Regions from separate parts of the Paenibacillus sp. BT-177 genome, predicted to be linked through region 2. Evidence: a T-box and tRNA genes for the amino acid it is inferred to sense, from the RefSeq annotation. Region 2 holds a T-box; the other regions hold tRNA genes.

Region 1 (10,812 bases), on a different contig from region 2:
CCTGTAGTCTATGAAGCTTGGCTCAGCGTCTGCTACAAGATTGAGTTTGCCTGCGATCTGAAGCGTGAGGAACTTCAGTGGCTAGGGATTTCACTCAAAAGCGGCACTATTGTAACCAATTTTGGCGCTATGCTCGAAACTCGGCAGCTCAGCCCACTACTGGCAGGCAATATGCATGTACAGCCAGCACTGCTATCTGTCCCTGAGGCTTCCACCTCGCTTGAAAACTATCTCACCGAACAGCTCCGACAGCAAGATTATGGTTGGGCTGAGCAGGCGAAGGAACGATTACGCGAGGAACTAGAGGTTATTGACCACTATTACGATGATCTAATCAAGGAACAGAAAGAGGAAGAGGATAAAAAAGAATCCGTATTAGAGCAGCATCAAGCCCGCCGTAAAGAAATGGTATGGCAATATGAGCCAAAGGTACTCGTATCCGCCATTAACTGCGGCATATTTCATCTGCGGTAACTGATATCTCACGCTCCTTCGCAGGTTAGTTGCAGATATGTCGTCAAGTTGTAACATCTTGCTTCAGCCTACATCAGTTTCCGCTGCTGCAAACACAAGCGTAGTCTAGCCTGTCTCCTATGTATCGACAGCAAAAAGCGAACCTGGATACGACATTTGCGCCGACAGGGTGCAGCAGTCTTTTCATCGGACAGGCTGTATGCTAGTTAAAAAAGAATGCCTCCGTCGGCAAGTCATCCGACAGAAAGGTGGATTCCATTGAAGAAAAATCATTCGGGGCATTATAGCGTAGGTATGATCGCAGCTGTACTGATCAGCCTGTCCGCAGTCTGTCCGTTCGCTTCCATTCATGCGGCTCCCTCAGCCGTTCAAGAAAGCAATTTAAGCTCAGCACCCAACTACAACGAAAGCTCGTGGGTTCCTCCAATGGAATCCATGAGTCCTGCTACTCCTTCTGCCTCCCCGGGTGACGTTTCATCAAAGCTTCCTGCTCAGCAGCAAGGGGTGCCTGAGGACGTGAAACGGACAGCAGCCGACACCGTACAATCCCTATCGTCGCAGTCCCCTTTTGCTTCGTGGAAAGACGCCGAGCTCAGCTACCATCCGCTTGGACCTGGAACCCATAGCTGGCTTGTTCAAGTGAACCATGCAGGAGAATACATTGGCTACCTGATTATCGGATGTGACCCAAACGGCGCTTATCAACTCAATGAATACGGGAATGGCCCAGGCGGACCATATAGTATGGATATACTTCGCCAATCCCTCAAGTCGCTCACAGAAACCGAATTTTCTTCTATCGACAAGCTGCAAATTACACCTATGTATGAGGAACCACTTTTAGCCTATTGGCTGGTGCGTTCCTCTACGGGTAGCCAAATATGTATTGATGCTGTTACTGGCGATCCGCTACCTGTAGAAGTAGCAGATGGGAGTTGGAAACATAAGCTTCAGAACAACGCGATTTCTTCACCTACACCCTTTTTGAAAACGCAGGCACAGGCAGTTACTATCTCGTCCGATCCTTTCAATCCTTATGATGATCTGGGTTGGCTTCAAGCTAAGCAAAAACTTTCCATTCATGACACAGACCAATTTATGGACGCACTAAGTAATTCACCACGTATGATTTTTTCTGCCACAAGTATCAATTTTGCCTTTGGGGGACCCTTATCCATTAGCGGGTTTCAAACTTGGATATCTCCAGATCATCCATCCGAACCCATTTTATATGCATTAACCTATCGCGATGGACTTTCCCGATTTGTGCCACTAAAACAGCTGTTGCCTCATGGTCAATTTTACCGTTTGGAATCCTAGTAATTTCAGGAACAACAAAAATCATTCGAAATTATCCCCTATAACAACATAAAAAGAGACCTCAAATGGCATACCCCTGCCTCTTGTGGTCTCTTTGGCGTGTTTAACGTTGCTCTTTTCGCCCTCTGCGTGTGGATTTTATCCACATTTTCAGAGCGAGAGGCAACATGCCAAACCATTTGCTCACCCATGGCTCCTTGGCTTGTTTTTGGCTACGTCGAACCTCACGCGGCGTTTCCATATAACGTACAATCCGCTGTGTAATATACGTCACCAGTTCGTCACTCTTCGCCATCCTCCATGACCTCCTCCATCTGCACCTATCATTTCCAATCACCGTGCCTTGGAAATATCAAGTTACACGTTAGGTTCAGATACTACTAGCTTGCACAGTTTTCAGCAGCTCTAATCCCTGCGGAATAACTATGCATGGTTTCCCTTAAATGGTACATACTATCTTCAATATAACAGTACCTCCAAGGTTTATTGTTATATTTGAAGGCAGCTATGCTGCTTTAGGTTTGATGTCTGTTATGCATAGTTTTCAGTAAACAATCAATTCGTCCATTGGAGGAATAGAACGTGTTGAATAAAAAGTTAAACAAGATATGGCTGATCGGACTAGGGTTAAGTCTTTGCATCCTTTGTAGCGCTGTATTTGCCCCATTTGCTTATGCAACTACTCAGCCTGGCGAGAAAAGCACCGACACAAACAAGCATACAGAGACCCCGTTTAACCGCTCCTATCATGCTTTTGCCAAGCCCGTGGTCTTGATAGATGTAGGTCATGGCGGTGTGGATGGTGGAACAAGTCACAAAGGACTTCTGGAAAAAGATATCAATCTCGCCATTGCTCAAAAACTGTACTTGATCTTACGTTCCCAGAGTTACCCTGCTGTCTTGAATAGGGACAAGGACTACGCACTGAGTGATGATAACCGTTGGTTGCAGTCCAAATCCCGGCATCTTAAAGACCTCGCCCAGCGTAAAAGCTTGACAGAACAACTGCCCACTGCTGTGGTTGTAAGCCTGCATGTAAATTGGGCCAAACGTGCCGAAAAACGTGGACCCATTGTACTGTATCAAGATGAAGGCAGCAGCTATATGTTAGCTGAACAGATCCAGCATTCATTAAACCGCTTATTTTGCATGAATAGACAAACCATATACGGAAAACCCTTTTATCTTCTGAATAAAATTCAACATCCCGCTGTAATAGTCGAAACGGGGTTTATCAGCAACGAACAAGACAGAGCCCTACTTTCTGGGGATCGCGGCCAAAAAAGGATTGCTGAAGCTATTGCCGAAGGCATTATTGCCCATCTGACGGCGTGGTAGTATTCGTGGCTGGATCTCCTGTCCACCCCCATACATCATGCACCAGATCGCTAATGCCTACAAACTGAGCATGCTCCTTTAATTTAGGAACCGATGAATGAAGCCCTGAGGAGGTATACATGCCGGACACGCCAACATGTCCAATCGTTACACAGGTGTTGTGCTCTGCCAACCATTCAACCACTTTGCTAAGTTGCCGATTCACATGAGCGAGTGTATGAACATCATCCAAAAAAACATCATTTCGCACCGGTGGCATTCCCTTTTTAGCGGCAAGTTCAGGCACCACTGACCAATAATTAGTTCGGCTATCAACAAAAAATAGTCCATGTTCTTTACAAACATCAAGAACGATGGACATAATGCGCTTGTCTGAGGTGACCTTGGAGCCCATATGGTTGTTCATTCCTATGGCATAAGGAACATCCTTGATAGCTGCGGTCACCTTGGCGCGTACTTCTTCATCCGTCATATTAGCCTTGATTGCTCCAGGTCCAAGCCATTCAGGCTTGCCCTGCTTGGGCTCCATTGGAAGATGGACGATAACATCATGACCACGATTATGCGCTTCCATAGCGTCCTGTTTGGTTGTTGGCAGGAAGGGCATTACAGCAACGGTGATTTTGACAGGTAAATTTAAAATCTCCTTGGTACCTTTCATGTTGTTTCCTAGATCATCAATAATGACAGCAACCCTCTTTTGCTGCTGGTTCTGTTGGTCTATTGCTTCGGCAACAGCAGTTTTACAGACCATAAATAACATACAGACTGAAATACAAAGCACTACGATGATTTGCATTCTAGATCTTGCATGGTGTACAAGCGCATAAGACGAATTCTTCCGGTTGCGTGATGCCTTTAAAGCTTTTTTTATTATATTTCTCATGTGCAGCTTCCGTCGTGTACTCATTTGCGGGTCAGCCTCCTTCTCTGTCCCTTCATTGTGTGAGTAAAACCGTTTAAATATGTATAAGGCAGATCTGAGATATAATCTCTGATCTGCCTTGATGTGCGCGTAATAACGTATATTAAAGCTGCTTACCAGTTTTTATCGATAAATTCATCACGACCGGATTGGGCTCGATCTTCCTTATAATGCTTCACATTCTTCTTGTGATAATCCTGATGATAATCCTCTGCCGGATAAAAAATTGCAGCCGGAAGAATCTCCGTTACAATTGGCTTATCAAAGCGTCCGCTTTGTACCAACTGTTCCTTGGATTGTTGTGCAAGCTCTCGTTGCTGCTCCGTATGATAAAAAATTGCAGGCTTATATTGTGTGCCTCGGTCCTGAAATTGACCTTCTCCGTCGGTAGGATCTGTTTGCGGCCAATACAATTCAAGTAGCTTTTCATAAGGAAACAGCTCAGGATCAAACGTAATCTGCACCACCTCATAGTGCCCTGTTGTTCCTGTTTTAACCTGTTCGTAGGTCGGATCGGAAATCGTCCCTCCAGTATAGCCTGAGACAATACTATGAATGCCTGGCTGCTCCTCGAACGGAGTCACCATACACCAGAAGCATCCGCCTGCAAAAGTTGCTTTCTCCATCTTACATCCAACCTTTCAATAGCTTCATCATCAAATGCGTTATTTTCTATCATATCTTAAAAATTAAACTTATAAAAGAATTGCTTATGAACTTGAATAAAGTTCAAACCCTCGTATTGGAATCATTGCTGGAAGTCTGCAATAATTCCGAAACATAAGAAAAGGTTTATAAAATTGCTACAAGAGCAATTCTATAAACCTTTTCTAAATGGATGCGGTCGAGAGGACTCGAACCTCCACGGGGGGTTAGCCCACACGGACCTGAACCGTGCGCGTCTGCCAATTCCGCCACGACCGCATATAGATTTGATCGTCTATCTCGAAAGAATCAATCTTTCTTAGCGACAAGATAGATCATACCATGCTCATATAAAGTTGTCAAATCTTTTATTTTTCTTTATTTCTTCTTGATAAAAAAGGAATAATACGATAATATAAGAACATAAGTTCTTAGGAACAAAAGTTCCTTTACTTCCATGACTATGAATTATCATCACATTTCCTTAAGGCGGTGAATGGTAATGATCTCTTCAGATACTACTCAGCATTCATGCTCTCTTGTGAAGAGTTATCTGCTCCTTACCTTTATTCAAAAAGTATTTGAGCGTGACAGCCTAATTCTTGAAGAAAGCGGCGTGCTGAAAACCCCTGATCTTTATGTCGAAATGGTTAACGCAGGAATAGATCGTACCGGAATCCTACTATCTGAAATTAAACATGAATTTAAGAAGTATCACGTTCGTGTTCTAGACATACAACAAAACCACTCCGGCGTTCACGCCACCTATATATATAAAGGCGTCAAAGAGCAGTTCAGTATGCCTATGTCCGCATTCCGCAAAGAAATGTATGAACGAATGCGAGCTTATTTGGGGCTCCCTACCTCTATGCCTCATACGGCGTCTCTACCTTTGCCAGAGAAATATCGCCCCGAATTACCCAATAACTCAACCCCCAAACCCCTACGCGTTGTTGAGCGAAGTTGGATTGCATCCTCTTCTGCCTATAAGCATAAATCCCCTCGTCCTGCTGCTTTTGCTGCAAGCAAAAGAGCATAATCCCCGCACTACATGCAAAAAGAAGCTTCCGCAGGCACTAACTGTGCTCGGAAGCTTCTTTCCATAAACATCACTATCATTTGTTCAGATCAATCTATTTCCCCTATTTCGAGTATGAGTTATCTGTATGGATGATTCGTTTTAATGTAGCGCCTTCTGTACACGTGTAACCCCTTGACTTAGAGCATGTCCTCCACCAACTGCAGCAGCTACAGCAACGGCTTCCATAATCTCCTGATCACTGGCTCCTTTGGAACGCGCCTCATTCACATGATAAAACGTGCACACCTCATTGTTGGCAAATAATCCAATTCCTAGCGCAATCAGTTGCTTGGTTTTTTCATCTAAACTGCCGGCTTGAAAGCATTCTCCGGTAAAGCGATGATAGGCATGAACTACCTCGGGCAACTTATCTTCCAAATGGCTGATTTGATCCTTGTATGCATGTACTTTTTCATCCATAACCGTCATTAACACAGCACGCCCTCTCTGTTGAGTTTTGCTTCATTACTGTGTCCGGTTTAGAGTTTCTGTATGCCTAATGAAGCACCCAGTTTTTTTATCCAATACCCATTAGAACTCGTTTCTTAATCCAGTTCTATCGGATTGTGACGCGGCTCGCTGAACGGCTGGTATGTATAGCTGCGATCCAACTTGACCACACGTCGATTCTGGCGGCGAATAAGCACCTGTTCATCATCCCATGCCAGTACAATGCCAACCACATCGTTGGACTCCAATCCATCGCGTACGACGCGTACCTTTTCACCAGAAAGTCGATAAGCATCCAATTCTTCGTCCATTATCATCCATGTCCCCTCCTTGTCCATTTTTTTCAACACAACGGCCATAATTTTATATACATGAAAAAAGTTTAAAAAGAGACCTAAACGAATCATTTAGGTCTCTTCCGCTTACTACTTATATGGATTGCCAACAGAGCAACAAATTATCCCGACTGATTTACACTGTGATCATGTTCTTTTGTATCGTTCTTCTCGTACCAGAAGTCCAGCACTTGTGCAGACAACACTCGCTGTTCTACATACTCCACTTGGTGAGCAGTAAATTCTTCTTTCCAAGAGAAAGACAATTCTTCGCATAGGTTAACCAATGTCAACAACTCAGACCAGGCCACATAGCGTTTATACCAAAAAAACTGAGGATGTTCAATCATATAGGGATACAAATCGTCGAATTCCGTATGCTTACAATCCAAGGCGCGTTCAAAATGCACTTTAGCCGCTGCCAGTTTTTCCAGAAAAAACTGTTCGGTCAATTGTTCATTCCCCATGTTGCTGCCTCCTCTCCCAAACCTTATATATATTATAAGCGAAATTGATGCTCATGCAAAGGTTATTATTAGAAATAAGGATCCGGAGTTTTGAATTATTACTATTCAGCAAACTCTATCTTACCGTCAGCCAACGATGAAATTTTAACCAATGATTCTACACGGATGCCCTGCTCACGGATGGTTCTCGCTCCAGCTTGAAACATTTTTTCAACCGCAACTCCGAATCCAATCAACTCCGCTCCAGAGCGTTGAATAATTTTAACCATGCCTCGAGCCGCATCGCCATTAGCGATAATATCATCAATGAACAACACACGATCATGCTCATGAATAAATTGACGAGACAGCATAATATCTGTGACAATACCTTTTGTAAACGAAGGTACACGCTCACACAGCGCATCTGGATCAGCTAATAAAGTCTTTTTACGACGAGCAAATACTAACGGTACACCCAACTCCAACGCTGTCGCAAACCCGATGGCAATGCCTGAGGATTCCACGGTCACTACTCTGGTGATTTTCTCTTCCCGGAAACGGGCTGCGAACTCTCGTCCCATTTCCATTGTCAGCTCTGGATCAACCTGATGATTAAGCAATCCATCCAGCTTTAGCACCTGATCTGACGCAATCACGCCTTCATTTAAAATTCGTTTCTTTAATACTTCCATTCCATGACCTCCCACGGCATTCCTATGCGGTAAAAGTACCATACTTCACCCGCCGCTTTCAAGCTATAGCCTGCTTTCCATGCGTTCATGTGATATTTTTTTTACGTTTGTTCCAGAACCATGCGATGATTCCTCCCAAAACGATTAAAAGAATAACGATCAAACCTACCCGGTGCGTCACCTTCTCCATCAGCTTAGCCACCTGTTCCCAGTGCATGCCTACCGCATGTCCGATCCCCAAAAATGTACCGCACCACAGCAAAGCTCCTGCCGATGCATAGCCGATATAGCGAAAAACACCTAGACGGGTTGTGCCTGCCAGATAGGATGATACATGTCTCAATCCGGGGACAAAATACCCGAACAAAATTCCCCAGGTACCATAGCGCCCGAACCAATTTTCGGAAGAGGCAATCCTGGAGGGCGTAAGCCTCACCCATTTACCGTATCGGTGCAATAGTGGCTTGCCCAGCAGGCGACCCAATGTGTAGCTAAGCATCATGCCTGTCATACTACCGAAAAATGTGACTGCCAGCGCGGCAATAAAGTTATAGTGTCCTTGAGACACGAGCCCGCCAAAGGCGATCATTAGCACTTCGTCGGGTATCGGCATACCAGCTACTCCAAGGGCAAGCAAGCCGAACATCGCCAAATATCCATATTCCAGTATCCATGCAAGGATTTGACCCATAAATTACGCTCCCGTCAAGCTATTCATTAAATTCAGTATAATTATTTTCAGTCTCATCCAGTCATGTCCCATTTCAGTTGAACATAGTTTGTATTATATGCTCGCTGCAGCGTTATTCAAGCAAGCAAGGGGGGACTGGGAATGAAACGTAATATTCATGTTTTTCAGATTGCTTTTACATACATTGGTACAATCGTCGGTGCCGGGTTCGCTACCGGACAAGAAATATTGCAATTTTTTACGCAATATGGACGTTGGGCTACAATCACCATTATGCTGTCCACACTTGTATTTGTATGGTTGGGTACGAAAATGATGCTGATTGCTCATGATATTTCAGCCCGCTCCTACGAGGATCTGAACAAACACCTTTTTGGTGCCAATGCTGGAAAATGGATCAGCATATTCACGCTTATTGTGCTAATTGGCGTGAACAGTGTCATGCTGGCAGGAGCCGGCTCTGTTTTTGTGGAGCACCTTCACCTACACTACCAAACAGGACTGCTCATTACATTAATCGGAACTTACTTGCTGCTGAATAAAGGTATTAAAGCGATTTTGCATATGAACACCATTGTTGTCCCGCTGATGATCACCATATCTCTTTTGCTCGTTCACAGCACCCTTTCCATGCCCAATCCACAAAGCTTTATCACGAATACAACAGACCACAGTGCGCTACGAACATGGATCTCTCCACTCCTATATACGTCCTTCAATCTGGCTATGGCTCAGGCCGTGCTTGTCCCTCTAGGCAGTCAAACTTTCTCCCGCAAAACCATCCGCTGGGGCGGTGTATTGGGCGGAATTGGTGTTGGCTTTATGCTGATGGCTGCACATTTTGTCATGTCAGCGCAAATGCCAGGCATTCAGCAATTTGAAATCCCTATGGGAAGCATCGCTTACCGTCTAGGCGCCCTTGTTGAAATCATATACATTCTACTCATTTTCATGGAGATCTTCAGTACCTTTGTAGCCGACATTTATGGAGTCAGTCTACAAATTCGTCAGCATGTCCAAATTTCGCCCAAGCTCATTACATTATTCATTATGCTCACCTGTTTTTTAATCAGTCAGTTCGGCTTCAGCTCACTGTTATCTGTTCTTTATCCTATTTTCGGAATGCTCAGTCTAATGTGGGTTAGTAAACTGATCTTAGCAGGACGCGGAAGACCTTTCCGCTCCTCACGTCCTCGTTCCAGCTTTCGACATTCTGATTCCAAACCAGGTGATACCCGTCATGGTTAGTGTGGAAATTTCAAATACATTTTCTTCAGCTCGTTAACAGCACGACTTAAAGAATAGCTTGATTTAGCCTTGTCGCAGGCAGATCTAGCCAGTTCATAACGATAGGCAGGGTCAGCGATGACCTTTTCTAATGCGTCTGCCAGTGCCTTCGGATTATCGGGTGGCACGAGCAGACCATTTACCCCATCCTCAATCTGCTCCGGTATTCCCCCTACTTCTGTACCTACCAATGCCAGACAGCTCAACGCCGCTTCTGCAAATACGGAGCCAAAGGCCTCCGCCCGCGAAGGCAATACGAATACATCAAAGAAAGGCATAAACTCTTCAGGATGAAGAGTATATCCATAAAAAATCGTCTCATGGTATATATCCAGCTGTCGCGCCATCTCTTCCAGCTCAGGTCGAATCGGACCATCTCCAATGATATGGAGTACAAATTCCTGATTTCTTTTTTTCAGCTCAGCGCAAGCCTGTAATAGAATATCAAGCCCTTTGGCGGGAACAAGTCGGCAAACGGTTATGAGCTGTGTCACTTCATTTTCGTGAGGAATGGGCTTAAATCGTTTCTCATCATATCCATTTGGAATAACCACAACATCTTGCGGATGCTGTACATAAGGTGTTAAGTAATGCTGAAAAGATTGCGATACTGCTATCAGGCGATCCGCCTTATGCTCCATTTCTCGGTACAATGACACTAAGAATTGGTGTTCAGGCCCGTTCTCCTCTATTTTCCCGTTTAGAATTAACTCCTTCTCATAGGAAGAGTGAATCGTCTGTACGAGCGGGATATCTGGAAATACGTTTTTCATAGCGAGCCCGGCAATCGGATGATGAGCATGAATAAGGTCAAAGGGCTTCTGAATACGAAGCCGAGTCCACCACAAATAATCACGGTACGTCTGAATATATTTTTGAACAATTGGATATTGCTCATATCTCGTCCAGTCGAAGGTATCAAAGATTACTTCGTCCCTACCCTTGTTACGAATCCGTTTAGGGATTGAAAATAGCTCCATTTCCCAACGGGGGGACGTAAATCGCTCTTGCAAATATGGAATCATGGATGAAACGCCTCCCGGTTGCTCGGGTGGGAAAAAGAGAGCCTGTAGCAATTTCATGAGTGCTTCCCCTTTCAAGCATTAAACTGCCCGGAACACAGGA
Region 2 (10,812 bases):
TCTGTTAGAGTACCGTTAAAAAATAAGGTGGATACGGGAATTTGGTCAAATACAGCCTGTAGACCTCCGGCATGATCATGATCTCCATGCGTCAAAATGACAGCGTCCAGCCGGTGCACCCCACGTTGCTTTAGCAAGGGGACAATCGTATCCGCGCCTACCTCGTAGGGATCTGTACGCTTGCGCCAAACGTTTTTTCCTGTTGCAAAGTCCATTGTACCCCCGCCATCCACCAAAATATGTTTCCCTCCCGGCGTTGTAATTAAAATGCTATCACCTTGGCCCACATCCAGATACTGAACAACTCCCGTGTTTCTTTCACTAGGAGATTGGTACCCTATACATAGTATGCCAAGCCAGGCAATACCACTTAAAGCCAGTGCCACATGACGATATCCATTCCACTGTCGACGCGCAAATTTCCCTGCACCCTCGGGTTCATGAGCCGTTTGCAAAATAGCAGCCCACTCAGCAGCAGCCTCTAATCCTGTATACATAGGTAATGTTATGGTAGTAGAATTCACAACGGAAATGTCGCCCGTTTTCCTTCGGGATATCAACCACGTTTTGAGCCAGTACAAAACACTGTACAAAGCTGTATAATACGCCAGAACCCACAGAATAGAAGAAGACGGCCAAATACTCACATAAGCATCATCTACATTCAGCCATTTCACAAGCCAAAAGGTCAGATCGTTCAATTGCTCTGCCGGCCACGCAAGGATACGAGCACCACCCCCCCATAAAAAGGCCATTCCCATGGCCACCGTACCCAGTGGAAGCACGATATATGTAATTAGGGGGACAAGTACAAAATTAGCCGCAAATGATAATAACGAAAATTGATTAAAGTAGAATACCGTCATTGGAAACGAAACAAGCTGTGCCGTGACTGTAATCGCAACTTCACCACCGATCAGGAGGGGCCATTTGGCGAAAAACGGCTTCATAAGCGGCATATATATGAGCAACCCACCTGTTACCAAAAAAGACAGCTGAAAGCTGACGCTAAGCAGGTAGTATGGATTCCATAGCAACATGAGCAACGCAGATATACTTAAAATATTAAGTCCGTCTTTGAGCAGCCCTCGCCGAGCTGCAAACAAGCCAATCATCGCCATAATTCCCGCTCTTACAACAGAGGGAGAAGCACCTGTCAGCAGGACATAAGCCGGAATCAGTACCATCACAATCGTAAGAGAGGTTTCACGGCTAACTCGTAATAACTTGAGTAAATATAATAATGTGGCCGCATATACCGCCACATGCATACCTGATATCGCCAAAATATGCGTTAAACCAAGCTGCGTAAATTCATTATACGTTGCTGGGTCCAGCTCATCTGTAACCCCAAGTACCAGGCCTTTCATATATCCTGCCTGAAGAAGTGATGTAAAAGCAGATTCCATTTTTTGACCTAGCTGCCCTCTAAGCTGATCATTCCATCTGAATAATATGTAGCGGTTCCACTGTGAAGCCTCCTGCCTCTGTAACGAGGCGGCTCCAGCCCCCTTGAAAAGCCAGTGAATTTCCTGCGTGTGCAGATATTTACTGTAATCAAAACTACCAAAGTTCCCTGCTTTTGCTGGTGCCTTTAAGCTGCCACGCAGCAGGATTGCATCCCCACGCTGCCATGCTGCCGCAAGTTGCTGTTCCTGCTTTGCAGCCAACTTGATATGAACAATGACCTGTTCAGAAATAGATCCTTGATGTTCAACCTTATTGGATTGACTTGCAAAGTGATGGATTGAAGTAACTCTCATCTCAAACTGCGCACGATCCCCATCAATCTCAACTTCTGAAGCAATAAACCCTGCTGCTTGAACAGGCATGTCTTCTATGACAGAAGACGATACATGAAGAGCACCAGGAATACTGCTTACATTATGCGTATCATGCCAAAACCAATGAAATCCACCACTACTTAATGCAATCCATAGCAATACCATATGTCGGATGGGAATTTTCATCAGTAAAGCTATAAGTGGGGAAATCAGGGTAACTCCCGCCCACAGTAATAAAAGTATCCGTCCCGAACACAGACACGCTCCTGCACTTCCTATAATCCAACAAACAGTGAGACTTAGTATAGGCCTAGTAAACACAAGTTGGGCTTGAATACAATCACCTTCCATTCGCAAAAACATTGCTTTCTGTCCAAATCACAAAACAAAAAAAGAACCCCTGACAAAATAGCATTGTCAGAGGTTCTTCCTCGTATATTAATTAATCTTTAACATCCATCAGCGTTTCCTGTGGTGGATGATATGTCTCCAGCATACGAAAGGCGATTCCCTTTTCCTCCATCATAGCACGAACCTTGTCGGCATCTTTTGGATAAGGTCGGTGATATACAATCTCCACAATACCGCTGTTCGCCAACATATTGGCACACGTCCAGCACGGCTGGTCGGTGACATATACGGAGGAGCCTTCACGGTCAATCCGGTCAGTAAACAGCAACAGGTTCTGCTCCGCATGAATAGTGCGAATACAACGCTGCTTCTTAACCATTTCCTCCCGTCCATCACGGTGAACGACCTCATATTCCTCCGAGATCATACAGCCTGCCTCAGAACAGTCAGGCACCCCGGATGGTGCGCCATTATAGGCCGTCCCCAATAGCTTCTTACCTTGTACAAGTACGGCTCCAACATGACGCCGCGCGCAGCGCGAACGGGTGGATACCATATAAGCGATATCCATGAAGTAGGTGTCCCAGTCCTTGCGTACATCTGCACTCATTTCCATCTCTCCCGTATAAACAAGTTAAACGTAAAACATATCCGTTACAGCCACTCTCTCAAAGCCTATACCGTAAACTTAAATAAGTTATAAGCTGACATACGGCTTCATTTTCGCTAACATTTTAGCTCCGATTCCTTTTACACGATCCAAATCGTTCACGCGTTTGAACAGCCCGTGCTGATTACGATAGTTCAAAATAGCCTCGGCCTTTTTAGCCCCAACCCCCGGAAGTTCCATTAACTCGGCAGCAGTCGCTGTGTTAATGTTTACCTTTTTTTCACCGGAAACGGATGGAATAACCGAATCATTCACCGTATTTGTCCTACTCGTCGTTGCAGCATCCGAACTGGCAACAGCAGTGTCTGATCTCAAATCCGCAACATCTGACTGCTTTACGGTACTTGAATTCCCCACCATGGAGTTTTCACTCATAGCAGCAGATACACCAGTAGAACTCTGCTTAGTATTATGCTTCACATTGTCAACAGCTTCGACATTCGCTCTGCGTTCAGTTTGGTCTGAAGCCTCTTTTACAGCATGCTTTCCTTGGGTATACTCACTGCTTCGCTGCGACTCAATTGACTCCGACTCTATCGCCAAAGCATGCTCCACCTTATGGTTAAGCAAACTCCACTCTTCTTGAGGCTCAGAGCGCTGCCCTCCGGCAAACAAAATAAGTCCACTCCCGATTACAGCAAGCGTTATTGCCGTTCCTGTCCATACGCGTTTCATTTTTCGTATCGTCCCCTACTCCACATGGATTTCGGAATTGAACCGACTGAAGACCAACGTCTCAATCTAACAGAGCAAATCTGTCCAATTTCCGTCAAACCGGAGGTTTGTAAACACCTCCATACGGTCTCGCTGTGAGCATTTATACAAAGAGTGGTGCGGCCCCAACCATGATCTAATGTGTTCAGACATAAAATTCGTCATGTCGGCCAAGACCAAGTGCATACACTAAGAAGAATGACAGCACAGCGTCTATACCGCAAAGTATGAAAGGAGGACGTTGAACAATGAAAGTTGGATTTATCGGGACTGGCAGCATGGGAAGTCTGCTAATTGAATCTTTTATTCATTCGGACGCACTCAAACCACAGCAAATATTAGCAAGCAACCGAACGTATTCCAAGGTAGTCGAGCTAGCCCGTCGTTATCCAGGTTTGCATGCAGCTCAAAGCAACCGTGAGACGGCAGCGGAAAGCGATATTCTATTTATCTGCGTGAAGCCGCTGGAATCAAAAACCGTAACGGATGAAATACGCAACGTCATTACAGAAGAGCAGATCGTCGTTTCTATCACAAGTCCAGTACAGATCCGTATTTTGGAGCATGCACTGAAAGCCAAAGTGTCCAAAATTATTCCGAGTATCACTCACCAGATTGGAAGCGGAGCCTCACTATGCATCCATGGAAACCGGATTACAGAGGAGGATCGCTCCCTTTTGGAAGAGCTTATGTCCCACATCAGCAGGCCAATTCGGGTTAAAGAGTCTCATACACGGATCACATCGGATTTTTCGAGTTGCGGCCCTGCTTTCTTGGCCTTTTTTATGGACCAGTGGATTCAAGCCGCAGTTCAAGCTACGGGTATAGACCGTACAGAACTATGCGCATTGGCCGGTGAAATGATCATCGGTACTGGAAAGCTGCTCACGGAAGGCGGGATGACACCAGCCGAGTTACAAGCAAGAGTAGCGGTTCCCGGAGGGATCACCGCCGAAGCTCTCGCATTGTTGGACATCAGCCTGCATAGTGTCTTCCCTGAGCTAATACGGGCCACGCACAACAAGTATGAAGAAGACATGCAAAAGATAGATGTCTCCTTCGGCCTAAAGCCGATTAACCGGCAACAATATTAACCAGCTTACCAGGAACAGCAATTACCTTGCGAACCGTTTTACCAGCCAGTGCTTCCTGAACGCTGTCCAGCGACAAAGCAAAGGCTTCCATCGCTTTGGCATCAAGATCTTTGGCAATCGTTGCACGCTGTACAATTTTACCATTCATCTGGATGACAATTTCCACTTCAGCGTCCACCGTCCATGCTTCATCATAGGCAGGCCAAGCCGCGTACGTAATGCTCTCGTTGTGTCCCAGCAGCTGCCATAGTTCCTCAGCCAGATGCGGTGCAAGCGGAGACAGCATTTGCACGAAGTTTTCCATCGCTGCACGCGGCAGAAGGTCTGCTTTGTATGCATCATTGGTGAAGATCATCAGCTGGCTGATTGCTGTATTGAAACGCAATGCGTCCAGGTCCTCAGTTACCTTTTTCAGTGTTTTATGCCAGGTGCGTTTGAACTCGTCACTACCGCCGTCATTTTTAATTTTTTCGTTCAGGCTACCATCCTCGGAAACAAACAGGCGCCATACGCGGGACAGAAAACGATGCGCTCCCTCAACGCCATTCTCATTCCATGGCTTGGTTGCTTCCAGCGGCCCCATAAACATCTCATAAATACGCAGCGTATCGGCGCCAAACGTATTTACAATATCGTCAGGATTGATGACATTACCGCGTGATTTACTCATTTTTTCATTGTTGTTGCCCAAAATCATACCCTGGTTGACCAGCTTATAGAAAGGCTCTTTAGTTTCCACTACGCCGATATCATACAGTACTTTGTGCCAGAAACGGGCATACAGCAAGTGAAGAACCGCATGTTCCGCTCCGCCAATATACAGATCAACAGGCATCCATTCGCGCTGTTTCTCTTTGGATACAAGCTCTTTATCATTTTTCGGATCAATAAAGCGCAGGTAGTACCAGCAGCTTCCTGCCCATTGCGGCATCGTATTTGTCTCACGACGTGCTTTCATACCTGTCTCAGGATCAACGATTTCTACCCAATCTGTCGCATTCGCCAGCGGGGATTCACCTGTACCTGAAGGCTTGATATTGTCCATCTCTGGCAGTACGAGCGGCAGTTGATCCTCAGGAACCGTTTTGATCGTTCCATCTTCTAGATGAATTACTGGAATCGGCTCGCCCCAATAGCGTTGGCGGCTGAACAGCCAGTCACGCAGACGATAGGTAACTTTGCCCTGTCCTTTACCCTCAGCTTCGAGCCATTCGATCATTTTCGGAATAGCTTCCTCATTGGTGAGTCCATTCAGCAAGCCTGAATTGACATGCGGGCCATCCTCGGTGTATGGCTCTTTGTCCACGTCTCCACCTTGAACGACCTCAGTAATTTTCAATCCGAACTTCTTAGCAAATTCCCAGTCACGTGTATCATGACCCGGTACTGCCATAATTGCACCTGTTCCGTAGCCTGCTAGTACATAGTCAGCAATCCAGATTGGCAGCTTTTCGCCGTTCACCGGATTCACTGCATAAGCTCCTGTGAATACGCCTGTTTTGTCTTTGGCCAGATCCGTGCGCTCCAAGTCGCTTTTCCGAGCAGCTTGTTCACGATACTGTTGTACAGCGTCCTTTTGCTCAGGTGTAGTAATCATATCCACCAATTCCTGCTCAGGGGCCAGCACACAGTAGCTTGCGCCGAACAGCGTATCTGGACGGGTTGTAAATACTGTGAGTTGCTCGTCATAGCCTTCAATTGGGAAATGAACCTCTGCACCGGTAGACTTACCAATCCAGTTCCGCTGCATATCCTTAATACTCTCGGACCAGTCCAGCTCCTCCAAATCATCCAGCAAACGATCCGCGTATTCCGTAATTTTCAGCATCCATTGACGCATTGGTTTGCGGATAACCGGATGGCCGCCACGCTCACTCTTACCGTCAATTACTTCTTCATTCGCCAGTACTGTTCCCAGTGCTGGACACCAGTTAACAGGCACTTCAGCTACATAAGCGAGACCGCGCTTATACAGCTGGATGAAGATCCACTGTGTCCATTTGTAATAATCAGGATCAGTTGTACTGATTTCACGATCCCAGTCATATGAAAAGCCAAGTGATTTGATTTGACGGCGGAAGTTGTTTACGTTCTTTACCGTAATTTCGCGTGGGTGCTCACCTGTATCCAAAGCATGCTGCTCGGCAGGCAGACCAAAGGCGTCCCAACCCATCGGATGCAGCACGTTGTAGCCACGCATTCTTTTATAACGTGAAACAATATCTGTAGCTGTGTATCCCTCCGGATGGCCTACATGCAGACCAGCTCCAGACGGGTACGGAAACATATCCAAAGCATAAAACTTCGGTTTGCCCGGCTCTTCCCCAGTGCGGAACGTCTTGTTCTCATCCCAATATTTTTGCCATTTTGGTTCAATACTTTGCGGTTGATAGCCGTGCTTCGGCTGTGTGTCTGTCATTGTCTTTTCCTCCTCAAACGGTATGCAACAAAAAAACCTCTGCATCCCGTAGCGTGTCAGCGCTAGGGACGAGAGGTTATATTCCCGTGGTACCACCCTAGTTAGCAGAAAGCGTTCTTCGCATTCTACTCCCTTTGCACCTGATAACGGAGGTGATCCGATGCGTGTTAATAACAGGATGCTAACACCTACACAGTGCTTTCCTGCGTTGGACACATATCTCCGAGGTGAGTTCGCTTTGCACTGTCAACCGGCTTGCACCACCCGCCGGCTCTCTACATGTCCAGACAAAACTACTATTCCTCATCAGCGATTGTTTAACCGTTAATAATGGCACTATTATATTGAAAACCGCGAAAAAAGTCAAATAAAGACTACATTTGATACTAAACCCCATCTTCATACTAGTTGTCCATGACACATGAATACGAATGTTTTATAATAACTCCAAGTTACAATGATTCAAGTTGAGATGAGATAAGAAAGGTGAGCTGAGACATGGCACAGATTAAAATTTTCGGGATCAAAGAAAAGCTAAATCCGATCAAAAAGCAACTTTCAGAGGTAATTCACTCTGCCGTGGTGGATGCGTTCAACTATCCTCCAAACAAAAGGTTTCATCGTTTCTTCCCTATGAATCATGAAGACTTTATATATGCCGATGATCGCTCCGAGGCGTACACCATTATTGAGATCAGTATCTTTGAAGGCAGAACGACAGAAGCTAAGAAGCAACTCATCAACCTGTTATTTCAAAGAATTAACGATCTTTTGGGTATTTCTCCACAGGATCTTGAGATTACTATATTTGAAACCCCGAAACAGAATTGGGGCATTCGGGGTGTACCGGGTGATGAACTTCAGCTGAACTATAAAGTGAATATATGAGTGCAAAAAGACGCCCTTCATGACTTCATGAAAAGCGTCTTTCTTTTTCTATATTAGCTCAATGAATCCTAGCTATTTTACAGCGACATAAAAAAGTCTCGCCGCGTCATCTGCTGCTTCTACCCATTCAAAATCTGCATATACCTTCACATCACGAAAACCCGCTTTGGACAATTCTGCCTTCATCCAGTCTGGATCATAAGCACGCTGTACATGAATTTCCTCAAAACGCTGGTACAGATCGCGTCCTTCATGTTCTGCTTTCGCAAAGATACTGAGATGATGCTCAATTTCACAACGTGGAGTGTCCAATGCGCATGTCCAGATATACGAGATAGAGCGTTCATCCAGTACGAATGGTTGTTCTTCATCATAACGCAAAAAAGTCTGGGGGTGATGTACATCAAACAGAAAGGTTCCACCAGGCTTCAGACCAGCATACGTTCTGCGGAAAGTAGAAATGATATCTTCTTCCTCAAGTAAATAATTCAGGCAATCGCAAAAAGAAATGACAGAATCCACGGGCTCCGGTAAAATCCATTCTCGCATATCCTGCTGTATCCAGCGAACGCTTCCCTCACGAAACAATCGCTGTCCTTGAGGAGTGGTTTCCATTTTGCGACGGGCTACTGCCAGCATGTCAGAGGATAAATCGATGCCAGCCACCTCGAAGCCCGAGTTAACCAGTGGAATCGTAATTGAGCCCGTTCCGCAGCCCAGCTCGGCCACTGTATGTGGCATACCGTATCGATCCCAAGCCTGCCGTGCAAAGCGCAACCAGTCCGGGTACGGCATGTCCTGCATTAGCTCATCATACACATAGGCAAACTTGCGGTAAGAAGCCATCTTTTATTCCCCATTCCCGTCCTTCGGTTTAGGCATTGTCTCCACCAGGTAGGTCCAGTTTTCTTTTTGTGTAACCAGTCCTTCCTTCATCAGCTTGCCCATCGCACGCTTGAAGGCGGATTTACTGATACCAAACCGTTGTTTGATAATATCCGGCGGCGTTGCGTCAGAATATGGCATGCCGCCACCCGGACGTTCCTTCAGAAATGCAATTAACCGATCCGCATCCTCATCACGGCCTACTTCCTTGCGTGGCGACATCGCCAGATTGACCCGACCATCTTCGCGAACAAGCGTGACCCGTACCTTAACCTCCTCGCCCAAACGAAGCATGCGGTTACGTTCCGAGGAATGAATCATCCCTATTGCACCAAAACCAAGCACACCCCCGTCCACCAGGACGAATGTGCCCATCTGAAGCGGCTTGTACACCGTCGCCTGCACCCATGTATTAAGCCACGAACTAGGAGCATGGAAGCACAATGGAGCCAGTTCCTGCTCCCCTGCCAGCTTAGCTCGCAGTCTGCCTTGTTTGTCATGCTCCATAATGGCATACACGTAGTCACCCACACGAGGATGCAGATCCCGGTTTTCTGGCAACTCACGAATCGGCAGCAAAAGTTGACGACCCAGTCCCATCTCCAGGAAACATCCCAAACGCGGATGCACATCGGCCACCTCGAGCTTGGCCATTTCTCCCAAAGACAAGAACGGTTTTTTCATAGTTGCAGCCAAACGGTCCTCTGTATCGTGGAAGATAAATACCTCCAGCCGTTCACCCACCTCGATTTCACGAGTCAGCTCCGTATAATGCAGCAGCACATCCTGCTCGCCGACGGTAAGGAAGTAGCCGAAAGGCGATACTTCACGATCCACCATAATGGTGACATAAGTACCAGCGATCAAACTCATACCTTCTCCACAACCTTAGCATCCGACCAGAGTCGTTCAATGTTGTAATATTCGCGTTCGTCGCGATGGAAGACATGCACTACAACATCTCCCAAATCCATTAGAACCCAGCGAGCAGAATCCATTCCTTCGATCCCTTTGATGGCTACACCTTCATCATGAGCGCGTTTGCGAATTTCGGTTACAATCGCCTGTACTTGTGTATCCGAATTACCGTGGCAGATTACAAAATAATCCGCGACTAGCGATACTCCACGCAAATCCAATGCGACAATATTCATTGCCTTTTTATCATTAGCGGCCTCAACCGCCGTTTGCATTAATTTCTCATTCGTTAGGGTCATTCATGAACCTCCGTTTTTTTCTGTTTTAGCTGTTGAATCAAGTCATTGCGCGACAAGACCGTCAGCGGAAAAATAACCTTTTGCTTTTCCAGCAACAATGAAATTGTAGAGTCAAATCCAGCAATAAGGCCCTGCTCCAAACTTTTCTTTGCCTGTTTGCGGATATGTTCAACCCCGGGGAAATCCCGCCCTGGTTCGATGTAATCAGCCAAACACACGACTTTGTCCAGCAGGCTCATACCTACACGTCCTGATGTATGCCAGCGGATTGCGTTCCTTATTTCCGGATCATCCACTCCATAATCTCTTGCCGCAACGCAGTACCCTACCTCTGAATGCCAGAGCTGCTTGTCATGCTCCAATAGCTCCTGATCACATTCAGGATAGTTACGAATCACTTCTTCCATCTGTTGAACAGGCCAATATTTCGCCACATCATGCAAAATAGCCGCCAGTTCTGCCTTATCCGGGTCTGCCCCATAACGTTTTGCAAGGTCTACAGAGGTATGCATAACACCCAGCGTGTGTTTCCAGCGTTTTTCAGGCATCTGACCAGATACGGCTTCCATTAGCTGCTCACGGCTGTACTTCATACAAACCGCCCCTTGTAATATAGTCATGTACACGATCAGGCACAAGATAACGAATGGTACGGCCTTCTGCAGCACGCTCCCGTATATCCGTCGAAGAAATGTCCACCACTGGCATATCTGCCAGCAGTACCTTGTCCTGCAAATAATGTGGCAACTCATCCAACGCAAGCTGGAAGCCTGGTCGCCGCACCCCAATA
Region 3 (10,812 bases), on a different contig from region 2:
TGGAGGTATAATCCACTGACGATCTTCTTCACGATACCCCTTCTCTTTAATCATCGATAGCATGGTATCGGCGGCACGTAATCCCAATTCTTCCTTGGGGTGCCGAATGGTTGTAAGTTTGATTTCCGTGGCTGTCGCCAAAAATGAATCATCAAACCCAACCAGCGATAGATCTTGGGGAATGCTCAGGTCCGCCGAACGTACAATATCCAGTAGCCGCACCGCCAGTTCATCATTATAGGTCACCCATCCGGTCGGACGTTCCCCTGCCTCCATCGCCAGCAGCTGCGATGCGCGTTGTAACGGAAGCTCATTTTTTTCTTCAGTCCGGTACGTCGTTACTGCGTTCGGATGTAAGGTCACTCCATATTTACGGTGAGCAGCTACAAATCCCTTCATCCGCAGAATTCCTTGCATATCATCGGTTTTGAAAAAACCAGCCAATCGCCGATGCCCCAGCTTGATCAAATGCTCTGCTGCCAAAAAACCACCCTTCTCATCATCCAAACGCAGACAAGGTGCGTCCATCTCCTCATAACGCGCATTGATCATTAAATAAGGGATTTGGCGATTTTCCACGGTTAAATAATAGTTCAAATTGGGATTACGTTCCCCGCTTTTGGTCGGCTCAATAATAATTCCACTCAGTGGTTGACTCAGCAGCATTTCCAAGCACTGACGTTCTTGTTCAGGGTCATTACCTGTGCTTGATAGCAGTAGCTTGTAGCCCTGCCGGCTTAGCTTGGATTCAATTCCCTGTACAATGGATGGAAAAATATAATCCGATATATAGGTTGTAACGACTCCAATTGTCCGTGGATCTTCGGGTTCCTTATGATCCCGTGTTGCGACAAAGGTTCCCTTGCCCTGTATGCGAAACAGCCAACCTTCCTGTACCAGCTCACCCAGGGCCTGACGCACCGTTTGCCGACTAACTGCAAATTGTTCAGACATTTCATGTTCAGAAGGAAGCTGGCTTTGCGGCTCCAGTTTGCATGAATGAATCCATGATAAAATTTCCTGTTTAACTTGTATATATTTGGGCGCCATAATTTCCTCCGTACTTGCCATATCATGTACCTATTCGTATTCCGATTATAGCATATCGTCCATTTGTACATACAAATGTTACAGGAGCAGGATATCGTTGTATAGCTGCCGGAGGCGTAAAGCCATTCACAAATCCCTTCCCGTGCTTAGACTGAGTATCTAAATGACTCTGGTGTAGGTGTAACACACATTACGAACGGAGCAACTGGTGTTCATTCATATACTTGAGTCCGGTATAGCGATCACGCAAAGTATGTGCCGTACGCAAAGCACGATCAAGCTGTTCCTGCGTAACCCCCAGATCGGCAATGGTAGACGGACCTCCAACCTGAGCTAGCCATGCACGCATCTGTTCCGATGTAGGCAAAGTCCGATATACTTTAAAAGCCTCCACATCCTGATTGGCAGCCAATTCCCTGTACATATCAGACAGTAAAGCAGAGGCAACGCCCACTTTGGCACCATGCAAAACTTGCTTGCGCCCCTCTGCAATAAAATCCATCTCAATTCGGTGAGAAATATGATGCTCTCCACCTGATGCAGGGCGGGAATGATCAATCATCAACATCGAAATACCGGATGCAATAAGCGCATTCATCAACACCTCGACACCTGTCTTGCTGCCTGCCGCAATCTCATCAACATGCTCTACACAGGCACGTAAAGCCTCCTCGGTAATTCGGTTAGCCACAGGTGAATACGGCTCGTTTCCCAAATCTCTGGACACATGCCAGTCTGCTAATGAGGTAAACTTACCGAGCATATCGCCAAAACCCGCAGCAGTCATCGTTTGAGGGGCACTCTCCAGTACGGACAAGTCAGCGAAGATCGCCTCTGGCGGGACGGCTTGGAACGTCTGCTTGCTTCCATCCACAATTAATGGGGCACCGGCGGAGGTAAAACCATCTACGGAGGCAGCCGTTGGGACTGACAAGAACGGACGATTCATTTTATAGCATACAAAGCGAACCAGATCGTGAATTGTACCGGACCCTACAGCAAGTACAGCCTGACTTTGATCCGCTACACCCAGCAGAACCTTCATAATGTAAGTTTCATCAGCAATAACATCCCCTACCGCATTCGGAGGCAGCCGGACTACATCAACTGTCAAACCTGCTTCACGGATGAATTCAGCTACTTTTTTCCCTGCTGCCGCTGAAGTATGCTCATCCTCTACCAGAGTGACATGCCGATAATTCTGTTGAATCAAATAAGGAGCAATGGATCCAAGCGCTCCATCCCGTACCTCAATAAACAATTCAACCTTTCGGTGAGGATGATCAGCGTTACTAGCCTGCGCCTCTTCGTTCCACAGCTTGATTTGCTCATTCATATTCATTTCATCAGCCTCCTGAAAAAGGAATAATTTGTACAAGAATGATCCATACTAATAAATAGATTCCGTTTGAAAACGATTACTATTTAATTGTACGCACAAGTGTAGGTACAAGTCCAGAAAAAACGTACAAGTTACTATTCAATTCAACCATTCGAAAGGAACATGATTATGAAATTTGGAACGGACATTGCCTGCGCACTCGGGTTACTGGCAGGTACAACGTTTGGCAGTGGGATTGCTTTTTTGTTCGGCTGGCAAGCTTATCGCGCACTGACTTCTGTCACGGTTTTTGGCATTGCAGGGATTATCATTACCATTGCCGTTTTTCGCTTGCTGCACCAAAAGTCGCTTTCCACGTCCAATTCTCGGTGAAATTTGTTGGTGAACGAGCCCATTTTTATTTGCCTGCATACCTAAAAAACGGGTCTCACAAGCCATCGCAGCTTGAGAGTACCCGTTTTTGACTTGGAACCTATTTTACTTAATTCGTGTGAACTTCTGGATCAACGTCCAATTCATAATCAATTTCATCAAAACCGAATCCAAACAATTGAAGGAAATCCAAACGGTATTGTTCAAGATCACCCAGTTCGGATACGTTTTCGGTAGTAATCTCAGACCAAGCCGCTTTAACAGCTTGCTGCACATCCTCTCTCATTTCCCAGTTGTCCAGGCGAATACGCCCTTCTTCGTCCGTTTCCACAATAGATCCACTGTATAACGTTTCGAACAGACGTTGTGCCTGCTCAATACATCCCTCGTGTAACCCCTTTTCTTTCATGACCTTAAACAGTAAGGAAATATACAGAGGCACAACAGGTATAGCGGAACTGGATTGTGTAACCAAAGCTTTATTCACTGAAACGTAGGCCTTCCCATGATAAGGCTCCAGTTGCTTTGTTAAAGTATGTGCGGTGGCTTCCAAATCATTTTTAGCTTGGCCAATGGTTCCTTTACGATAGATAGCCTCCGTAATCTCGGGACCAATATACGAGTAAGCCAGTGTGGTTACTCCTTCAGCCAGCAGGTCGGCTTCTTCTAACGCTTTTAACCATAAAGACCAATCTTCGCCACCCATGACCGTGATGGTATTATCAATCTCCTCCTGCGTAGCTGGTTCCAGCGTAATTTCCGATACGACACCCGTATTCGTATTCACCGTTTTATTCGTAAAAGGCTGTCCGATAGGCTTGAGAACGGAATTGAAGGTTTCACCCGTATCTGGATGGGTCCGCCGTGGTGAGGCGACACTATACACGATCAGGTCTACCTTGCCCAGTTTTTCCTTGACCAGCTTTAACGTCTCTTGCTTAATTTCATGGGAAAAAGCATCTCCATTAATGCTTTCCGCTATGTAGCCAGCCGCTCTGGCCGCTCTTTCAAAGGCCACTGTATTGTACCAGCCTGCCGATGCTGTGCGTCCCTCTGAAGCAGGACGTTCAAAGGATACTCCAATGGTGTCAGCTCCCATACCAAAGCTTGCAGCAATGCGTGAAGCCAGTCCATAGCCTGTGGATGCTCCGATCACGAGTACCTTTTTAGCTCCTTGTAATGCTGTGCTGTCTTTGATGTAGTTGATTTGACGATTAACATGGGCCGCACATCCTACAGGATGCGCAGTCGTACATATGAAACCACGAATTTTCGGTTTAATAATCATTGCAAGGGTCCCCCTACTTTGGCATTCATTTAATATTGATGGAATGGTTGTCCAGTCATAACTATATTACAAATCAGCTTGTGGCTCAACATATAACATAGTACTTGAAGGCAACCGATCATATACTCGACAACAGACATCCCCGAACCACCGACTCTATAAAAAAAGAAAATCGCCGTAAACATCATAGTCTCCAGCGCTCTTTCACTCTACTATTCATTTTGACTCACTTTCTAACAACCGCACATCTTCTCCTTGCTGTTGTCTTTTTTTGATATTCGATCTTCCCCAGGTACACATTAAATCAATTATTTCATTTGCTGTTATACCATATTCTGTTATATAATATTCCACTTTTGGAGGCATTTGATTATACACATGTCTGCCAACGATGCCATCCTTCTCAAGTTCACGGAGCTGCTGTATAAGGACTTTTTGAGAAACCCCTGGAATACTACGCTGTAATTCACTTGTCCTCTTTCTACCAGACATTAGTAAGCATATGATTAAAGATTTCCACTTACCTCCGATGATCTCAAGTGTTGCTTCTATGCCTAAATTATATTGTTTCATACGACCACCTCTTCAACGCTAAAATAACTAAGTTGATCTGATTAATATTATAATCCCATATCTTTACTCTAAGTACCATGCACACTTTCAAGTAACAATATTACTTTATTGTGCGTATTTACTTTTTTTATAGCGTACAGAATAATAAGACGTATCCACAAAAAGCAAAAGATGCTATGTAAGAAAGGTGATTTATGATGAAGACTCTCGTGATTTTAGCACATCCGAATATTGAAGATTCCAGAGTAAATCAAAGATGGAAACAAGAATTACTTCAATATACCAATGAAATTACAATTCATGAAATTTATAAAGAGTATCCAAACTGGAGCATTGATGTTTTGAAAGAACAAAAGTTACTTGAAGCACACAACAATATCATATTTCAATTCCCTTTATATTGGTATAGTTACCCTCCTTTATTAAAAAAGTGGTTTGATGATGTTTTTACCCATGGATGGGCTTATGGTTCAAAAGGTGATAAGTTAACAGGAAAGAAGCTAGGGATCGCTATGTCGATTGGTGATAAAAAAGAAAACTACTTATCTACTGGTTCCGTTACATTTACGGTAGATGAAGTCATAGCCCCTTTTAAAGCAAGCGCAGTACATGTTGGCGCCACGACATTACCCTATTTTGCTGTCTTTGGAGCCTCGTTTCAAGCAAGTGATGAAGACATTAATCATAGTGCGAAGGACTATATTAAGTATATATTCCAGTATAAATAAAATGGCTATTTACACGCAGCATTTTAAGCATATAAAAACAGGTTCTTGGTGGCATCCAGCCAATCCAAGAACCTGTAAATGTTAGGTATAATGCGGTCGAGAGGACTCGAACCTCCACGGGGGGTTAGCCCACACGGACCTGAACCGTGCGCGTCTGCCAATTCCGCCACGACCGCATACTATGTACTGACGGCAACATCTTTAATTACCGTAATTAAGATTATATCTTGCATAGAATTTAAAAGCAAGCCATTTTTATATTATATTTTCTATGAATAATACTAGCAAATATAATAAAATCACTGGATATCACCAACCAGATATGGTAAGATGAACGCATCAGGAAAGGAGGTGCGTCAACATCAATAATCACATGTTGAGCGTATCCCTTACCCGGTCCGTTATTCTCTAATTTACAGAGTTGACGGAGGCGCGGGATACGGATCAAGGTTTTAATTAAGCGCCACGGGTAGAAAGACCGTCCACGGACGGTCTTTTTTATTTCAGTATCATACTTAATATAGATAAGATTACATAATGTGAAAAGAGGCGTTACAATGTCGATTAGACCTGTGAAAGTAGAAGAGTTGAAAGAACTGGTAGCCATCTGGCTGGATGCTTCTGTAGAAGCCCATCATTTTATTGCTCCACAGTATTGGAATTCTCAAGCTGCCGAGATGGAGAACAAGTACCTTCCCCTCGCTCAAAACTACGTTATCATACAGGATGATCATACGATTGGCGGCTTCGTTTCCATGTTGGATGGATACTTGGCTGCTCTGTTTATACGTGTTGATTCTCAAAGAAAAGGCTATGGCAAGCTACTATTAGATTGGGTTAAGAAGCAGCATGACGAAATTCAATTAAAGGTGTATCAATCCAACACGAAAGCATTTAACTTTTATACTAAAAATGGATTTACCATTCAAGCGGAATCTGTGGATGCCGAAACTGAGGAGAAGGAATTTGTGATGATATGGACTAAACATTAATAATAATGAAGCACCCTTTAACTTTTTAGAGCAAAGGCTCCGCTCCCGTATCCATACGGCACAAGCAGAGCCTTTTAATTTTATCTACTAACTGTCTAGTCTCTTATTTAAGCCCATAAACCTCGGTATATAAAATCTCTTTAAACGGAGCAAACGCCGATTCAGCCAACGCATCTGAATAGCTCATAATCTGAAGCCGCAGATCTGCCTGTCCTTCTCTTAGAGGGGGCTGTACATATTCAAAATCGTTCAGATGAAACCCTAATCGTTCGTAAAAGCCGATTCTTCTCCGTGACCATTCATCCACTGGCGGCTCAACCTCCAGCACTACCGGTTGGTCAGACTGTGAGACAAATCTACTCATAAGCTTTTTGCCTAATCCGCCACCTCGTATACGGGAATCTACCGCAATATGCTCTACAAATCGAAAATGCGCGAATTCCCAACCTGCCAAGAAAGCCACTATGTTCCCCTGCTCATTCTTTTCAGTCATGATGCGATAGCTAGGATGTTTTAGCAAAGCCTTTTGAGCCTCAAACGTCCTGCATTCTGATGCTGGAAAAGAAGACTCCATAATCGCATATATTTCAGGAAAATCGTGTTCATTTATCATATATCTCCAGCTCCTTTACCTCTAAATTCCCCAAATGACAGGCTGTCTTTATTAAGAGGAAGAGGGATGTTTAGATCTTGTTTAATTCCGTAAGCGTCAGCAACATATGTTCCAACAACTCTGGAATATCCTCCATCTGATCTTCGTTAATTTGCCTGGAAAATCGGAGTTCAATCCTATTATGGTATGTAGATGTCTTCTCTCCGTAAATCTGACTTAGCGTCTGTACTGGTCGAAGTTCAGGCTTCCAAATTTCGGCCAGTATTTTTTCAATCCGGCTGCATTGTGCCTCAATATCTCGAATCTTCATATCAAAATACAGCAATAAGCTACATCCCGGAGTTTGATCTTCCATTTCCAAAATTTCTGCAGCCAGGTTGTTTAAATCCATTTTTAGTTGAAGTTCTGCCGTCACACCCAGCTGTTCTCTCAGACTGAACTGTACACCAAATTCACGCGACATTACCGACATTTCCAATCTATCGATTCGCTGTGTAATGTTAATACGTGAATCCAGATTATCCAGATCATAAACCGCATTTTCCATAGCCACTTTTAAATTATCAAAAACGGTCGGGTCGAACATTTTTCTCACCTCCAATTATGGAGTATAACATAGCTTGTGTTACTCCTAAAATAGGATGCCCCTTTTCACGAAAGCATACTAAGATGGAATTCTATAGTATACAGTAAGTTGGCTAACTCTTAATAGAAGTTTAATGAATAAATTTGTAAAAACTCATAATTGTGACAAAAAAATATATATTTTTGTTTATTGTTACATTTTTATTCCAATTTATTGGGATTCAATATATAATACTGGATGGGATTGGTTATACATATTCATTTAAATCCCAAAATATAAGAAGGGAAGAGATGATTAAATGAAAAAGGCAGTTTTCTCCACACTGGGTCTTGCACTTCTATTAAGCACGTCCACCGCTGTTGCATCTGCTCAAGAAGCTCAAGAAGCAGCACCCGCATTACAAAAGGAATCTATCCAGCTCTTTGGGAATGGGACTGACAGAGAGCCTAACAACTGGTTCGATGAAGCTAGTGAAATACTAGCAGGAGATGACATCTATGGGGAAATAGGCAAACACATTGATGGAGGTTATGACAATAGCGATTATTATAAGTTTAAAGCCTTTCAATCTGGTTGGTATCAATTTAATATTCAAGGGGACATATATCCTAATACATGGCTGAGACTTGGTTTGGCTGACAGTAACGGACACTTCATTAGATATGCAAATGATCGTGAATACTCTTTAGGTAAAAATCTTGAAGCTGGCAAATGGTACTACCTGGTCGTAGAAACACCCGGTGCTGAGTTAGGTCAATTATTCGACTATAAAGTTACTTCTACGATCAAGTAGATCAAAGGATAAATTGAAGTTAACAAAAAAACGCGATCCTTTTACAGGACTACATTTTTACACCTTTTAACAACTCTTTTCTTACCACAAACGCGCTATCCTCGTAGGAGAATTATGGATGAACGCTAACACCTTCTCCGTGCTTATGGTTGATATAAACTTCCCCATAATGTAAAAATAACCATATTATAATAATGATTCTATTATACTCACGTATTGTTATTTCTTTTGTGTATATGATTATTTAGTGAATGATATAGAATAACAACCTAAAATTAATAGGTATACTTAAATGAATATAAACCAAAAAAAGTGAGGGCTCTGATTCATGAAAAAAACATTATTAGCTTCATTAGGTCTTACACTTATGTTGAGTACTACTGCCAGTGTCGCTTTAGCTGCAGAAGCAGATTCTGTACCAGTTGCAAAGGAATCAACTATTGCCCCTTTACTTGAATATGATGAACAGGAGCCAAATGATACTTTTGAACAAGCTAACTATTATTTTATAGGTGATGGGGTCATTGGAACCCTCGGTGAAGAGAAGCATGGGATGTGGGAAAACTACGATGTATATAAAATAATGGCAGAAAATAACTCAAGAGAAGTTCACTTCACAATTGAGGGACACAGATATCCCGATTCTTGGTTGGAGCTAACCCTCTTCGATAGTAATGGTCAAAGCATCAAAAGTTCAAAAAATAGTCAATATTTTTTAAATGCAACTCTTGAACAAGGTAAAGATTACTACCTAACCGTCAATGCGTACGGACTTCAACCTGGAGGAAAAATGTTTGACTATAAAGTCTCTTCTGAAGTTGTAAGGTAGGCTAATTAAATTTATGTAACTTTTCAAGTTGTGTATCGTTCTTTAATGCCTGTTGTCGTATTGGATACATGCAACAGACACATATAAAGACTAAAAAATCCTAACTACACCAAAAAGCCTCACCCTTTTTTAAAGGGGCGAGGCTTTTGTAGTTCAGTCATTCTATTCGAGGCACTCAGTTCTGTTGCTCCTGTGTAGGTCTTACGACAAACGCGAGCTAAAGTCCTCGTAGGAGAACTGACGGATTACCTTGATGCCTTCTTCATCGTTGTAGCTGGCGATGGCTGGCAGGTTGACTCCGTTGAACATATGGTTTTTGACCATCGTGTAATGGGCCATGTCGCAGAATACAAGCTTGTCTCCCGGCTTCAATGGCTCTTTAAAGGAATAGTCACCAATCACATCTCCAGCCAAGCACGTAAGTCCTCCAAGTCTGTAAGTATGTGCATACTCACCAGGCTTGCCAGCACCAATGATATTCGGGCGGTAAGGCATAGCCAGCACATCAGGCATATGACATTCAGCCGAAGTATCCAGAATGGCAATGTCCATTCCGTTTTTCATCGTATCCAATACGGTTGCAACCAGATATCCGGTGTTCAGAGCGATAGCTTCGCCTGGCTCAAGATAAACTTGCACACCGTATTTATCCTGAAAATATTGGATACAGCGTACCAGTGTGTCCAGATCATAGTCTTCTCTGGTAATATGGTGACCGCCGCCAAAATTGAGCCATTTCATTTGCTTAATGTATGGCCCGAATTTCTCATCCACGACTTTAATAGTGCGCTCCAGCGTATCTGAATTCTGTTCACACATCGTATGAAAATGAATACCGTCCACGCCATCCAGATCCTCAGGTCTAAAGTTAGCCAGAGTCACACCCATTCTGGAGTTGTTGTAGCAAGGATCATACAGCGGTGTTTCAATTTCCGAATATTCCGGATTCACTCGAATGCCGATATCGATTTTTTTGGAAGTTACGCCTTGCACTCTGCTTTTGAAGCGGTTCAGTTGATCAAAGGAGTTGAAAACAATATGGTCAACATACTCCAATAGCTCATCAAATTCACTGTCAACATAAGCTGGTGCGTATACGTGAACCTCCTTGTCCATTTTTTCGCGACCGAGTCTTGCCTCGAACAACGAACTGGAGGTTACGCCTTTTAAGTATTTGCCAACCAGAGGAAAGGTCGAAAACATCGAAAATCCCTTAAGAGCAAGCAGAATACTGCAACCTGTCCGCTCTTGTACGGAATTCAAAACCTCAAGGTTTTTGACAAGAAGTCTTTCGTCAACAAGATAACAAGGTGATGGGAGTCCGGTAATATCAATATTCATCGCAGACCTCAATCAAGCAACGTTGGCGAAAAGTTCTCTTGCCATGGCAATCCGTGTTTATTTAGTGCTTCCATGAATGGATCTGGATCGAATTCCTCAACGTTGTAAACGCCTGGCTTTTTCCAGAGACCTTTGATGATAAGCATTGCACCGATCATGGCAGGAACACCTGTTGTATAAGAAATGGCTTGGGAGCCAACCTCTGCATAACATTCCTCATGATCACAAACGTTGTAAACATAATAGGTTTTTGGCTTTCCATCTTTCACGCCTTGGATGATGCAGCCAATGTTTGTTTTGCCTTT

What was found. A T-box is a leader RNA that pairs with one kind of tRNA and senses whether it is charged. The one in region 2 lies ahead of leuS (leucine--tRNA ligase), so its partner is inferred to be a tRNA-Leu.
Region 1: it encodes a tRNA-Leu, which carries the amino acid that the T-box ahead of leuS (leucine--tRNA ligase) is inferred to sense. The anticodon was not compared.
Region 3: it encodes a tRNA-Leu, which carries the amino acid that the T-box ahead of leuS (leucine--tRNA ligase) is inferred to sense. The anticodon was not compared.

Annotation. Positions count from the first base shown of each region.
Region 1 covers NZ_JAOYTP010000004.1:420,414-431,225, forward strand. The annotation lists gene OIU26_RS15490 (YqhG family protein) at 1-474, shown strand, start outside; gene OIU26_RS15495 (hypothetical protein) at 733-1,794, shown strand; gene OIU26_RS15500 (YqzE family protein) at 1,898-2,089, opposite strand; gene OIU26_RS15505 (N-acetylmuramoyl-L-alanine amidase) at 2,377-3,132, shown strand; gene OIU26_RS15510 (divergent polysaccharide deacetylase family protein) at 3,107-4,042, opposite strand; gene msrA (peptide-methionine (S)-S-oxide reductase MsrA) at 4,171-4,683, opposite strand; tRNA gene OIU26_RS15520 (tRNA-Leu) at 4,897-4,981, opposite strand; gene OIU26_RS15525 (hypothetical protein) at 5,205-5,741, shown strand; gene OIU26_RS15530 (carboxymuconolactone decarboxylase family protein) at 5,883-6,212, opposite strand; gene OIU26_RS15535 (hypothetical protein) at 6,329-6,550, opposite strand; gene OIU26_RS15540 (hypothetical protein) at 6,691-7,035, opposite strand; gene OIU26_RS15545 (xanthine phosphoribosyltransferase) at 7,137-7,709, opposite strand; gene OIU26_RS15550 (DedA family protein) at 7,795-8,400, opposite strand; gene OIU26_RS15555 (YkvI family membrane protein) at 8,542-9,648, shown strand; gene OIU26_RS15560 (glycosyltransferase family 4 protein) at 9,645-10,769, opposite strand.
Region 2 covers NZ_JAOYTP010000001.1:842,858-853,669, forward strand. The annotation lists partial or broken gene OIU26_RS03855 (ComEC/Rec2 family competence protein) at 1-1,970, opposite strand, end outside; gene OIU26_RS03860 (deoxycytidylate deaminase) at 2,227-2,745, opposite strand; gene OIU26_RS03865 (ComEA family DNA-binding protein) at 2,833-3,480, opposite strand; gene comER (late competence protein ComER) at 3,768-4,613, shown strand; gene leuS (leucine--tRNA ligase) at 4,594-7,032, opposite strand; T-box leader at 7,094-7,351, opposite strand; gene OIU26_RS03880 (tautomerase family protein) at 7,531-7,920, shown strand; gene OIU26_RS03885 (class I SAM-dependent DNA methyltransferase) at 7,993-8,766, opposite strand; gene OIU26_RS03890 (CvfB family protein) at 8,770-9,678, opposite strand; gene rsfS (ribosome silencing factor) at 9,675-10,022, opposite strand; gene yqeK (bis(5'-nucleosyl)-tetraphosphatase (symmetrical) YqeK) at 10,019-10,615, opposite strand; gene nadD (nicotinate-nucleotide adenylyltransferase) at 10,599-10,812, opposite strand, start outside.
Region 3 covers NZ_JAOYTP010000004.1:505,103-515,914, forward strand. The annotation lists gene OIU26_RS15925 (GntR family transcriptional regulator) at 1-1,050, opposite strand, end outside; gene OIU26_RS15930 (sn-glycerol-1-phosphate dehydrogenase) at 1,241-2,392, opposite strand; gene OIU26_RS15935 (hypothetical protein) at 2,561-2,764, shown strand; gene fabV (enoyl-ACP reductase FabV) at 2,874-4,052, opposite strand; gene OIU26_RS15945 (winged helix-turn-helix transcriptional regulator) at 4,269-4,625, opposite strand; gene OIU26_RS15950 (NAD(P)H-dependent oxidoreductase) at 4,823-5,353, shown strand; tRNA gene OIU26_RS15955 (tRNA-Leu) at 5,445-5,529, opposite strand; gene OIU26_RS15960 (N-acetyltransferase) at 5,911-6,345, shown strand; gene OIU26_RS15965 (GNAT family N-acetyltransferase) at 6,449-6,958, opposite strand; gene OIU26_RS15970 (hypothetical protein) at 7,029-7,544, opposite strand; gene OIU26_RS15975 (hypothetical protein) at 7,843-8,337, shown strand; gene OIU26_RS15980 (hypothetical protein) at 8,666-9,166, shown strand; gene nspC (carboxynorspermidine decarboxylase) at 9,368-10,507, opposite strand; gene OIU26_RS15990 (saccharopine dehydrogenase family protein) at 10,516-10,812, opposite strand, start outside.